Regions from separate parts of the Streptomyces sp. R-74717 genome, predicted to be linked through region 2. Evidence: riboswitches for the same ligand, from Rfam matches in the RefSeq annotation. Region 2 holds a riboswitch; the other holds the start of a gene.
What was found. A riboswitch is a leader RNA that binds a small molecule or an ion and turns the genes downstream of it on or off. The one in region 2 is predicted to bind glycine.
Positions count from the first base shown of each region.

Region 1: linked by a shared signal. The riboswitch ahead of gcvT (glycine cleavage system aminomethyltransferase GcvT) and the one ahead of gcvP (aminomethyl-transferring glycine dehydrogenase) in region 2 are both predicted to bind glycine.

Region 1 covers NZ_CP102361.1:3,203,591-3,208,699, forward strand. Annotated here, with positions in the region: gene NRF20_RS14335 (enhanced serine sensitivity protein SseB C-terminal domain-containing protein) at 1-403, opposite strand, end outside; gene NRF20_RS14340 (enhanced serine sensitivity protein SseB) at 584-1,354, opposite strand; gene NRF20_RS14345 (AAA family ATPase) at 1,435-2,112, opposite strand; glycine riboswitch at 2,272-2,369, shown strand; gene gcvT (glycine cleavage system aminomethyltransferase GcvT) at 2,511-3,626, shown strand; gene gcvH (glycine cleavage system protein GcvH) at 3,718-4,095, shown strand; gene glyA (serine hydroxymethyltransferase) at 4,116-5,109, shown strand, end outside.
Region 2 covers NZ_CP102361.1:8,021,226-8,026,334, reverse strand. Annotated here, with positions in the region: gene gcvP (aminomethyl-transferring glycine dehydrogenase) at 1-2,229, opposite strand, end outside; glycine riboswitch at 2,424-2,520, opposite strand; gene NRF20_RS36830 (PRC-barrel domain-containing protein) at 2,634-3,002, shown strand; gene NRF20_RS36825 (DNA polymerase IV) at 2,927-4,387, opposite strand; gene NRF20_RS36820 (MerR family transcriptional regulator) at 4,445-5,062, opposite strand.

The DNA.
Region 1 (5,109 bases), 4.8 Mb from region 2:
GGCCCGCGGGCATCCGGTCGAGGCCGGTGGCGATCCGGCGCAGATCCAGCCAGGGGATGCCTACGCCGCCGCCCGGGGCGTGCGGGTTGAGCCAGATGCCCCAGCGGTCGGGGAAGAGGGCGCGGGCGATGTCGCGGCCGCCCACCAGTTCATGGGCCCGGTTCCAGCCGCTGGCCGAGAGCTCCTGGGCGGAGGTCACACAGGGCGCGTAGCCGAGGCCGTCGATCTCCATGTTCCCGTACTGGGCGTCGGGCGAGCCCGCCTGGCCGTGCCAGAGGAGCATCCAGATCCGGCCGTTCGCGAGGGCCTGCAGCAGTGCCTCGTACGCGTCGTAGCGCCCGGGCGTCACTTGGCGCAGCATGTGCTCGACCTGCCCGGCCGCCGCGGTGCCTGACGCACTCACCTGGTCCCGCCCCTCTTCGATCCACTGTGTCGGCCCGCCGCTCCCGGGGCACACGGGTGCGGCATGGTGCCGTGGCACCAGCCATCAAACCAGCTTATGCGCCGGTCCTGACACCGACTTGACGCCTTGGGTCGACGCGTTGATCCGCTCCGAAGGCGTCCGCGGGCGCCGTGCCGGGCGCTACTGGCCCGCGCGCTGGTAGAACGGCCGGACCTTCTCCCGCATCCAGTCGCCGACCGGGTCCTGAGCCACATCGAGCAGGACCAGATTGACCGGCCAGGGCACCTCGACCCGGCCGAGCGCACGGCCGAGGGCGTCCAACGGGGCGTTGCGCCCGGCACCCTCCCAGGTGGAGAACTCGACGCCGATGAAGAGGACGGGCTCGCCGCCCTCGATGCTGGCCAGCGCCCGGCGGGCGGTGAGCACGACACCGCTCTCCTCGAATTCGCCGGCCGCCGCGGAGAGGAAGTCGACGGGCTCCTCCTGCCAGGCCGGCTCGTACAGCCGGACCCTGCCTCCGCTGGCCGGCCCGTCCAGCGGGGTGCGTCCGGCGCGGCAGAGCTCGGCCACGGCGGGCGGCGGCAGCGGCATCCCGACGGCGCCGCCCGGGTTCACGGCGATGCCGAGCTGTGGAGGCAGGCCGCGGGCGAACTCGCGGGCGGGCGCGACGGCGAAGGACATCTGGGTACCGACGCAGCTGAGGAACTGCTGTTCGGAGCTGAACACGGGAACGTACGGAGCGCCCTCGATCTCCAGCGTGGGCAGGTCCAGGTCGGAGGAGTCGGGTCCGCCGCCGCCCGGCAGGGGCACCCAGACGTGGCTGCGCCCGAGCACCTCGACGAGCCGTCCGCCCGCCTCCGGGCTGCCCACCGAGGCCATCAGAACCTCTTCGAGCTCATTGGCCGGCCATCCGCTCTGCGGATGGGACTGGACCTGTGCCGGAATGTCCACTGCTTCCCCTTCTTGCTCGAGCCTTCCGGCAGAAGGTTAGCGTCCGGCCGCCAGGCCCTCCGGCCCCTCACCCCCAGGCCCTATGCGTCCGCGAACACGATCCGGCCCAGCTTCCCCGCCGCTTCCCGGTCCAGCAGCACCGCCGAAACGCACCCGGGCGGCAGCAGGCCGGTCTCGGTGTTCAGCAGCAGTCTCCCCACCGCCCTGCGGTGCCGGGCGAACGCATATCCGGAGACCCCGCGTCCGCGCTCCCGCTGCCCCTCCCTCGCCGTCTGCGGTGTGACGTCGAGCAGGACGAGGTGGAGGACACGGCCCCGGCGCCGCGCGTCACGGGCCAGCCAGCCGCGTACCCACGCCTGGGTTCCGCAGTCGTGGACGACGACGGACTCCCCGGAGCGCAGCGCCCGCCACAGTCCCCAGTAGTGGGCGACGCGGACGAGGGGGCGGTAGAGGGCATACGGGAGTAAACGGGGCATCAGCCGCGCCCAGCGGTCCCGGGTGTCCTGGGAGTCGATGGCACGGACCGTTGTGACCGCCCGCCGGATGAGCGTCGATTTGCCGCTGCCGGGCAGCCCGGAGACCACCACCACGTCGCCCGCCGCGAAGTGCAGGCTGCGCGGGCTGCGCCCGGCCCGCTCCCGCAGATCCCGCACGACGGGCGCGTGCGTGCCGAGCGTCTCCGTGGCCGGAGCCCCTGGCTGTGCGGGCATCGCGCCGTGCGCGACCCCCGCGGTCGTCGCGTACCGCTGCAACGTCATCGCCCTCCCCCTGTCGGGTCACCCCACGTATGCCCATGAAGTGTAAAGAAAAGGTAATGCGATACAACCGTCCACGCCGCTGATTTCCCGTGAGGGACCGGGGCCCCACTCCAGTGCGATGCATGCAATGATGACCCGGCCAACTGCATAAAGGCCGCTTGAATCCGCGCGGGAGAGTTCCGGTCACTGCATGTGCCGGGCGCCGAAGGAGCAAGTTCCTCCCTTGAATCTCTCAGGCCCCGTACCGCGTGGATGAGGCAGATCTGAAAAGCGGGCCGCTCTGCGGCTCCACCCAAGGTGCAAGCCGAACCCTTCAGGGGGCTCTCGGCGAACCTCTCAGGTTCCGATGACAGATGGGGAGGGATTGTCCTCGTCGTCATGCCCTGGGAGCCATATCCATGAGCACCGCCCCCCGTCTCACCGCCCTCGATGCCCTGCACCGTTCGCTGGGCGCGACCATGACCGACTTCGCGGGCTGGGACATGCCCCTGCGGTACGCCAGCGAGCGCGACGAGCACAACGCGGTGCGCACCAGGGCCGGTCTCTTCGACCTGTCGCACATGGGCGAGATCACCGTGACCGGCCCCGCGGCCGCGGCCTTCCTGAACTTCGCGCTGGTCGGCAACATCGGCACCGTCGCCGTGGGCCGCGCCCGCTACACGATGATCTGCGCCGAGGACGGCGGGATCCTGGACGACCTCATCGTCTACCGCCTGGGTGACACCGAATACATGGTCGTCGCCAACGCCGGGAACGCCCAGATCGTGCTGGACGCGCTGACCGTGCGGGCCGGCGGCTTCGACGCCGAGGTGCGCGACGACCGCGACGCGTACGCGCTGCTCGCCGTCCAGGGCCCCGAGTCCCCCGCCATCCTGGCCTCCGTCACCGATGCCGACCTGGACGGTCTGAAGTACTACGCCGGTCTGCCCGGCACGGTCGCCGGTGTCCCCGCCCTCATCGCCCGCACCGGCTACACCGGCGAGGACGGCTTCGAGCTGTTCGTCGCCCCCGAGCACGCCGAGCAGCTCTGGCAGGCCCTCACGGCGGCGGGCGCCTCCCGTGGCCTGATCCCGTGCGGCCTGTCCTGCCGCGACACGCTGCGCCTGGAGGCGGGCATGCCGCTGTACGGGCACGAGCTGACCACCGAGCTCACCCCGTTCGACGCCGGTCTCGGCCGGGTCGTGAAGTTCGAGAAGGAGGGCGACTTCGTGGGGCGCAAGGCCCTGGAGGCCGCCGCCGAGCGCGCCGAGACCGCCCCGCCGCGCAAGCTCGTCGGCCTGATCGCCGAGGGCCGCCGGGTGCCGCGCGCCGGCTACCCCGTGGTCGCCGAGGGCCAGGTCATCGGCGAGGTCACCTCCGGAGCCCCGTCGCCGACGCTCGGCAAGCCGATCGCCATCGCCTACGTGGACGCCGCGCACGCCACGCCCGGTACCGAAGGCGTCGCAGTGGACATCCGGGGCAGCCACGAGCCGTACGAGGTCGTGGCGCTGCCGTTCTACAAGCGCCAGAAGTGACGTCCGCGCACATCGGAAGTGACGCAGTCGCGTCTCACACCGTAAGACCACCGTTCATCAGCACCCCCCCGCGTACAGGAGAATTCAGGTCATGAGCAACCCCCAGCAGCTGCGTTACAGCAAGGAGCACGAGTGGCTGTCGGCCGTCGAGGACGGTGTGGCCACGATCGGTATCACCGAGTACGCGGCCAACGCGCTCGGCGATGTCGTCTACGCCCAGCTCCCCGAGGTCGGTGACACGGTGACCGCGGGCGAGACCTGCGGTGAGCTGGAGTCGACCAAGTCGGTGAGCGACCTGTATTCGCCGGTGACCGGTGAGGTCACCGCCGCGAACCAGGACGTCGTGGACGACCCGTCGCTGGTGAACTCCGCCCCCTTCGAGGGCGGCTGGCTGTTCAAGGTACGTATGGCGGAGGAGCCGAAGGACCTGCTCTCCGCCGACGAGTACACCGAGTTCTCCGGCAACTAAAGACCCCAAGGGACCACCTGATGTCGCTTCTCAACTCCTCCCTCCACGAGCTGGACCCGGACGTCGCCGCCGCTGTCGACGCCGAGCTCCACCGTCAGCAGTCCACCCTCGAAATGATCGCCTCGGAGAACTTCGCTCCGGTCGCGGTCATGGAGGCCCAGGGCTCCGTCCTCACCAACAAGTACGCCGAGGGCTACCCCGGCCGCCGCTACTACGGCGGCTGTGAGCACGTCGACGTCGTCGAGCAGATCGCCATCGACCGCATCAAGGCGCTGTTCGGCGCCGAGGCCGCGAACGTCCAGCCGCACTCCGGTGCGCAGGCCAACGCCGCCGCGATGTTCGCGCTGCTGAAGCCGGGCGACACGATCATGGGCCTGAGCCTGGCCCACGGCGGCCACCTGACCCACGGCATGAAGATCAACTTCTCCGGCAAGCTCTACAACGTGGTCCCGTACCACGTCGACGAGACCGGCGTCGTGGACATGGCCGAGGTCGAGCGTCTGGCCAAGGAGTCCAAGCCGAAGCTGATCGTCGCCGGCTGGTCCGCGTACCCCCGTCAGCTGGACTTCGCCGCCTTCCGCCGCATCGCGGACGAGGTCGGCGCGTACCTGATGGTCGACATGGCGCACTTCGCCGGCCTGGTGGCCGCGGGTCTGCACCCCAACCCGGTGCCGCACGCCCATGTCGTCACGACCACCACGCACAAGACCCTCGGCGGTCCGCGCGGTGGCGTCATCCTGTCGACGCAGGAGCTCGCCAAGAAGATCAACTCCGCGGTCTTCCCGGGCCAGCAGGGTGGTCCGCTGGAGCACGTGATCGCGGCCAAGGCGGTCTCGTTCAAGGTCGCGGCGACCGAGGAGTTCAAGGAGCGCCAGCAGCGCACCCTGGACGGCGCCCGCATCCTCGCCGAGCGCCTGGTCCAGCCGGACGTCACCGAGGTCGGTGTCTCCGTGCTGTCCGGCGGTACGGACGTCCACCTGGTCCTCGTCGACCTGCGCAACTCCGAGCTGGACG
Region 2 (5,109 bases):
CGCGGGCTGCAGCGGGTGGTTCGGCAGGTACGGCGCGAGGTGCGCGCGGACACCGACCGGGCCGACGCCGGGACCGCCGCCGCCGTGCGGGATGCAGAAGGTCTTGTGCAGGTTCAGGTGCGAGACGTCGCCGCCGAACCGTCCCGGCTTGGCGAGGCCGACCAGCGCGTTGAGGTTGGCACCGTCGACGTAGACCTGACCGCCGGCGTCGTGCACCTCGGCGCAGATGCCGGCGACGTGCTCCTCGAACACACCGTGCGTCGACGGGTACGTGATCATGAGCACGGCGAGCTCGTCGCGGTGCTTCTCGATCTTGGCGCGGAGGTCCTCGATGTCGACCTCGCCGTCGTCGGCGGTCTTCACCACGACGACCTTCATGCCGGCCATCACGGCGCTGGCGGCGTTGGTGCCGTGCGCGGAGGACGGGATGAGGCAGATGGTCCGCTGGTCGTCGCCGTTGGCCCGGTGGTACGCACGCACGGCCAGGAGGCCGGCGAACTCGCCCTGCGATCCGGCGTTCGGCTGGATCGAGACCGCGTCGTACCCGGTGACCTCGGCAAGGCGCTCTTCAAGCTCACGGATGAGGGTGAGGAAGCCCTGCGCCTGCTCGGCCGGCGCGAAGGGGTGCAGTGCGCCGAACTCGGGCCAGGTGATCGACTCCATCTCGGTGGTCGCGTTCAGCTTCATGGTGCAGGAGCCGAGCGGGATCATCCCGCGGTCCAGGGCGTAGTCCCGGTCGGCGAGCTTGCGCAGGTAGCGCAGCATCGCGGTCTCGGAACGGTGCTGGTGGAAGACCTGGTGGGTGAGGATCTCATCGGTCCGCAGCAGGCCCTCGGGCAGCGCGTCGGCAGCCGCTGCGTCCAGTGTCTCGATGTCCCCGTCGGCGCCGAAGGCGGCCCAGACGGCGGCGATCTGCGTGCGCGTGGTGGTCTCGTCGCAGGCGAGGGAGACCAGGTCTGCGTCGACGAGCCGCAGATTGACACCGCGCTCGCGGGCGTCGGCCACGACATCGGCGGCCTTCCCCGGGACACGCACGGTGAAGGTGTCGAAGTAGGCGCCGGTCACGACGTCGATGCCGGAGGCGCGCAGGCCCTCGGCCAGGATCGTCGCGTAGCGGTGGGTGCGCTGAGCGATCGTCCGCAGCCCGTCCGGGCCGTGGTAGACGGCGTACATCCCGGCCATGACGGCGAGCAGCACCTGCGCGGTACAGATGTTGCTGGTGGCCTTCTCGCGGCGGATGTGCTGCTCGCGGGTCTGCAGAGCCAGCCGGTATGCCTTGTTGCCGTCCGCGTCGACGGAAACGCCGACGAGGCGGCCCGGCAGGCTGCGGGCGAACTTCTCGCGTACGGCCATGAAGCCGGCGTGCGGTCCCCCGAAGCCCATCGGTACACCGAAGCGCTGCGTGGTGCCGACCGCGATGTCCGCGCCCAGGTCGCCTGGCGAGGTGAGCAGGGTCAGGGCCAGCAGATCGGCGGCGACCGTGACGATCGCACCGAGTTCGTGGGCCTGCTCGATGACGGGCTTGATGTTCCGTACCGCCCCGGAGGCGCCCGGGTACTGCACCAGGACACCGAAGACGCCGCGCTCGGCGATCTCCGCCGGGACGCCGTCGGAGAGGTCGGCGACGACGACCTCGACACCGGTCGGCTCGGCGCGGGTCTCGATGACGGCGATCGTCTGCGGCAGGGCGTCGGCATCGACCAGGAAGACACCGTTCTTGACCTTGCCGACGCGCCGCGAGAGCGCCATGGCCTCGGCGGCCGCGGTGCCCTCGTCGAGCAGGGAGGCGCCGGAGGTGGGCAGCCCGGTCAGCTCGGCGACCATCGTCTGGAAATTGAGGAGCGCCTCCAGGCGGCCCTGCGAGATCTCCGGCTGGTACGGCGTGTAGGCCGTGTACCAGGCAGGGTTCTCCATGACGTTGCGGAGGATCACCGGCGGGGTGAAGGTGCCGTAGTAGCCGAGCCCGATCATCGGGGCCAGCACCTGGTTGCGGTCGGCGAGGGAACGCAGTTCCGCCAGGACCTCGGCCTCGGTGCGGGCAGTCGGCAGCCGCAGCGCCTCCGCGCTCTTGATGACATCGGGCACCGCTGCCGCGGTCAGCTCGTCCAGCGAGCCGTAGCCGATCTGAGCGAGCATCTTCGACTGCGACTCCGCATCGGGACCGATGTGGCGCTGTTCGAACGGAATGCCCTGCTCCAGCTGGGAAAGCGGAGTGCGACGGGGGGTCATGGTGGAGGCCTCCTGGTCTGTCACGACCTGCGAGGGGCACCACGGCGCGGGTGCCCGAACGGCCTCCCCCTCTGTCATCTCAACCTGAGAGCTTCACCGGCGCGCCCTGCGGCGTACCGGCTTTCACCGTCGGTGAGGAAGGGAACCGTACCGGCACTCGGCCGCACGAAACCCGCCCTGCTTTCCAGAGTGACCTCGTCCGTGCGGTACGGGGGCCTGAGAGATTCCGGGGAGGATTTGCTCCTTCGGCGCCTTCGGATTCGCTCCGGAGGACTCTCCCGCACGGGGTCAGCAGCCATCACCAGCCTACCAGCGGGGTTCGCGGCGGAATTCTCGAGTGGCCAACCCCTCGGATCTGCACTTCTGTAGTGCTTGTGGAGTAGCCGCGACCAGTGGGAGGGACCGTGCAGACCGACATCGATCCGCGCAGCCTGATCGGCCGCAAAGCGTTCGACCGCAAGGGCACCAAGATCGGAACCGTGGACGAGGTGTACCTCGACGACGCCACCGGTGTGCCCGAGTGGGCGGCCGTACGTACCGGACTGTTCAGCCGGGACGCGTTCGTCCCGCTGGAACCCAGCGAATTCGTGGAGGATTCGCTCCGCGTCCCCTTCGACCGTGCACTGATCAAGGACGCACCGGACTTCGGCGTAGGCCGCCATCTCTCACCGGAACAGGAACTCCAGCTCTACCGGCACTACGGTCTGGACTCCCCGCCCGAGGAGACCGGCCCGGACAGGGAATTCGGCAGACTGGCCGGCCAGGACGAGTAGTCCACCGGGTTCCGCACCAGCGGCAGCGGATCGGCCGGCTGCAGTACCGGATCGTCGATGCGGAACGTACGCACCCGGCCGGGCGCCGATTCGGGTTCCTCGAACCGCACCGTCACCCGGCCGACACCGCTGCCCTGCACCCAGCCGTGGCCGTAGGTGTCATGACGTACGTCATGTCCGGCGGGCCAGCGCCGTGCGGCGAGCTGCTCGGCGGTCTCCTGGGTCTCCTCCCGCGTACCGTCCACCAGCTTGTCCCCGTCGCCCGCCGCCGCTGTCTCCTCCTCGGCCGCTTCCCCGGTTGCGGCCTGTTCACCGGCGGCCTGGGCGAAGAGGTCGTCCTGCGTGTAGTCGGCAAGCCCCGTGACGCCCACCCCCAGGAGCCGTACCCCTCCGGTGGTGTCCACGGCCTCCAGGAGCCGTGCGGCGGCCTCCCGGACCACTGCCGGGTCGTCCGTGGGCCCACGCAGCGTCTCGGACCTCGTGAGCGTGGAGAAGTCGTACCGCCGCACCTTGAGCACCACCGTCCGCCCGGACCGCCCCGCGCCCCGCAGTCGCTGGACGCATCGGTCGGCCAGCCGTTCCACCTCCGTCCTGACCCGCACCCGGTCGTGCAGATCCGCGTCGAAAGTGTCCTCGACCGACACCGACTTCGCGTCCCGCTCCGCGACCACGGGCCGGTCGTCGTACCCGAACGCCATGCGGTGCAGCGAGCCGCCGTGCGCCTTCCCCAGCAGGCGTACGAGCTCCGCCTCACCCGCCTCGACCAGGTCATTGACCGTCGTCATCCCGGCGCGGCGCAGATGGTCCGCCGTCGCGGGCCCGACGCCGGGGAGGATCCGTACCGACATGGGCGCGAGCAGCTCCCGCTCCGTTCCCGGCTCTATGAGCAGCAGCCCGTTCGGTTTCGCCTCCTCCGAAGCGATCTTGGCCAGCATCTTGGAACCGGCGAGCCCGACCGAACCGGTGAGCCCTGTGACCGCCTTGATGGCCGTACGCAGCTGCTCACCGATCTCCAGCGCGGAAGCGGTGTCATCGGCCGTGCCACCCGCTTCGAGGTCCACAAAGGCCTCGTCCAGGCTGAGTGGCTCCATCAGCGGGGAGAGCCGTCCCAGCAGCTCCATCACCTGGTCACTGACCGTCCGGTACAGCAGGAAGCGGGGCACCAGATAGGCCGCGTTGGGAGCCAGCCGCCGCGCCTGCGCCATGGGCATCGCCGAGTGCACCCCGAAGCGCCGTGCCTCGTACGACGCAGTGGCGACGACTCCGCGTGGTCCCAGCCCGCCCACCACGACCGGTTTGCCGCGCAGGCTGGGCTTCGCCGCCTGCTCGGCAGAGGCGTAGAAGGCATCCATGTCCAGATGCAGGATGGTGGGCGCGGCTCTCACATCAATCGATGCTGCCCTACGGCACTGACAATCGCCGCGCCCGATTCCCCGGCCGGGTCAGCCGGCGCGGTTGCGTCGACGCGCCAGCTCATCGGTGGGGTTGTTCCCGACCAGCGTCTCACCGGTGTCCACCCGCTCACCGTGCAGCTGTGACAAGGCGGCGTCGACGTCCTGCCACACCACACCCACGGCGATACCGAAGACACCCTGGCCGCCCTGGAGCAGATCGACGACCTCGTCGGGCGAGGAGCACTCGTAGACCGTCGCCCCGTCGCTCATCAGCGTCATCCGCTCAAGATCCTGGAAGCCGCGGGCCCGCAGATGCTGAACCGTGGTGCGGATGTTCTGCAGGGCGACGCCCGTGTCCAGGAAACGCTTCACGATCTTCAGCAGGACGACGTCCCGGAAGCTGTAGAGCCGCTGTGTACCCGAGCCGTATGCCGGACGCACGCTCGGCTCGACCAGCCCCGTGCGCGCCCAGTAGTCGAGCTGCCGATAGGTGATCCCCGCGGCCGCGCAAGCTGTCGGCCCGCGATAGCCGATGTCGTTGGCCGATGCCACGCCGCCCCCCGCCACCGCCGCCGGTTTAACCGGTTGCCTGATGGTGTGGCCGGCTGTACTCCCCTGCTGCGGATACGGCCCACCCGCTGCCGTACCGTCGCCGCTGCTTCTCACGCCGACCTCCGTCCTTGACCTGCCATCTCGAAGGTAGGCAGTCACTC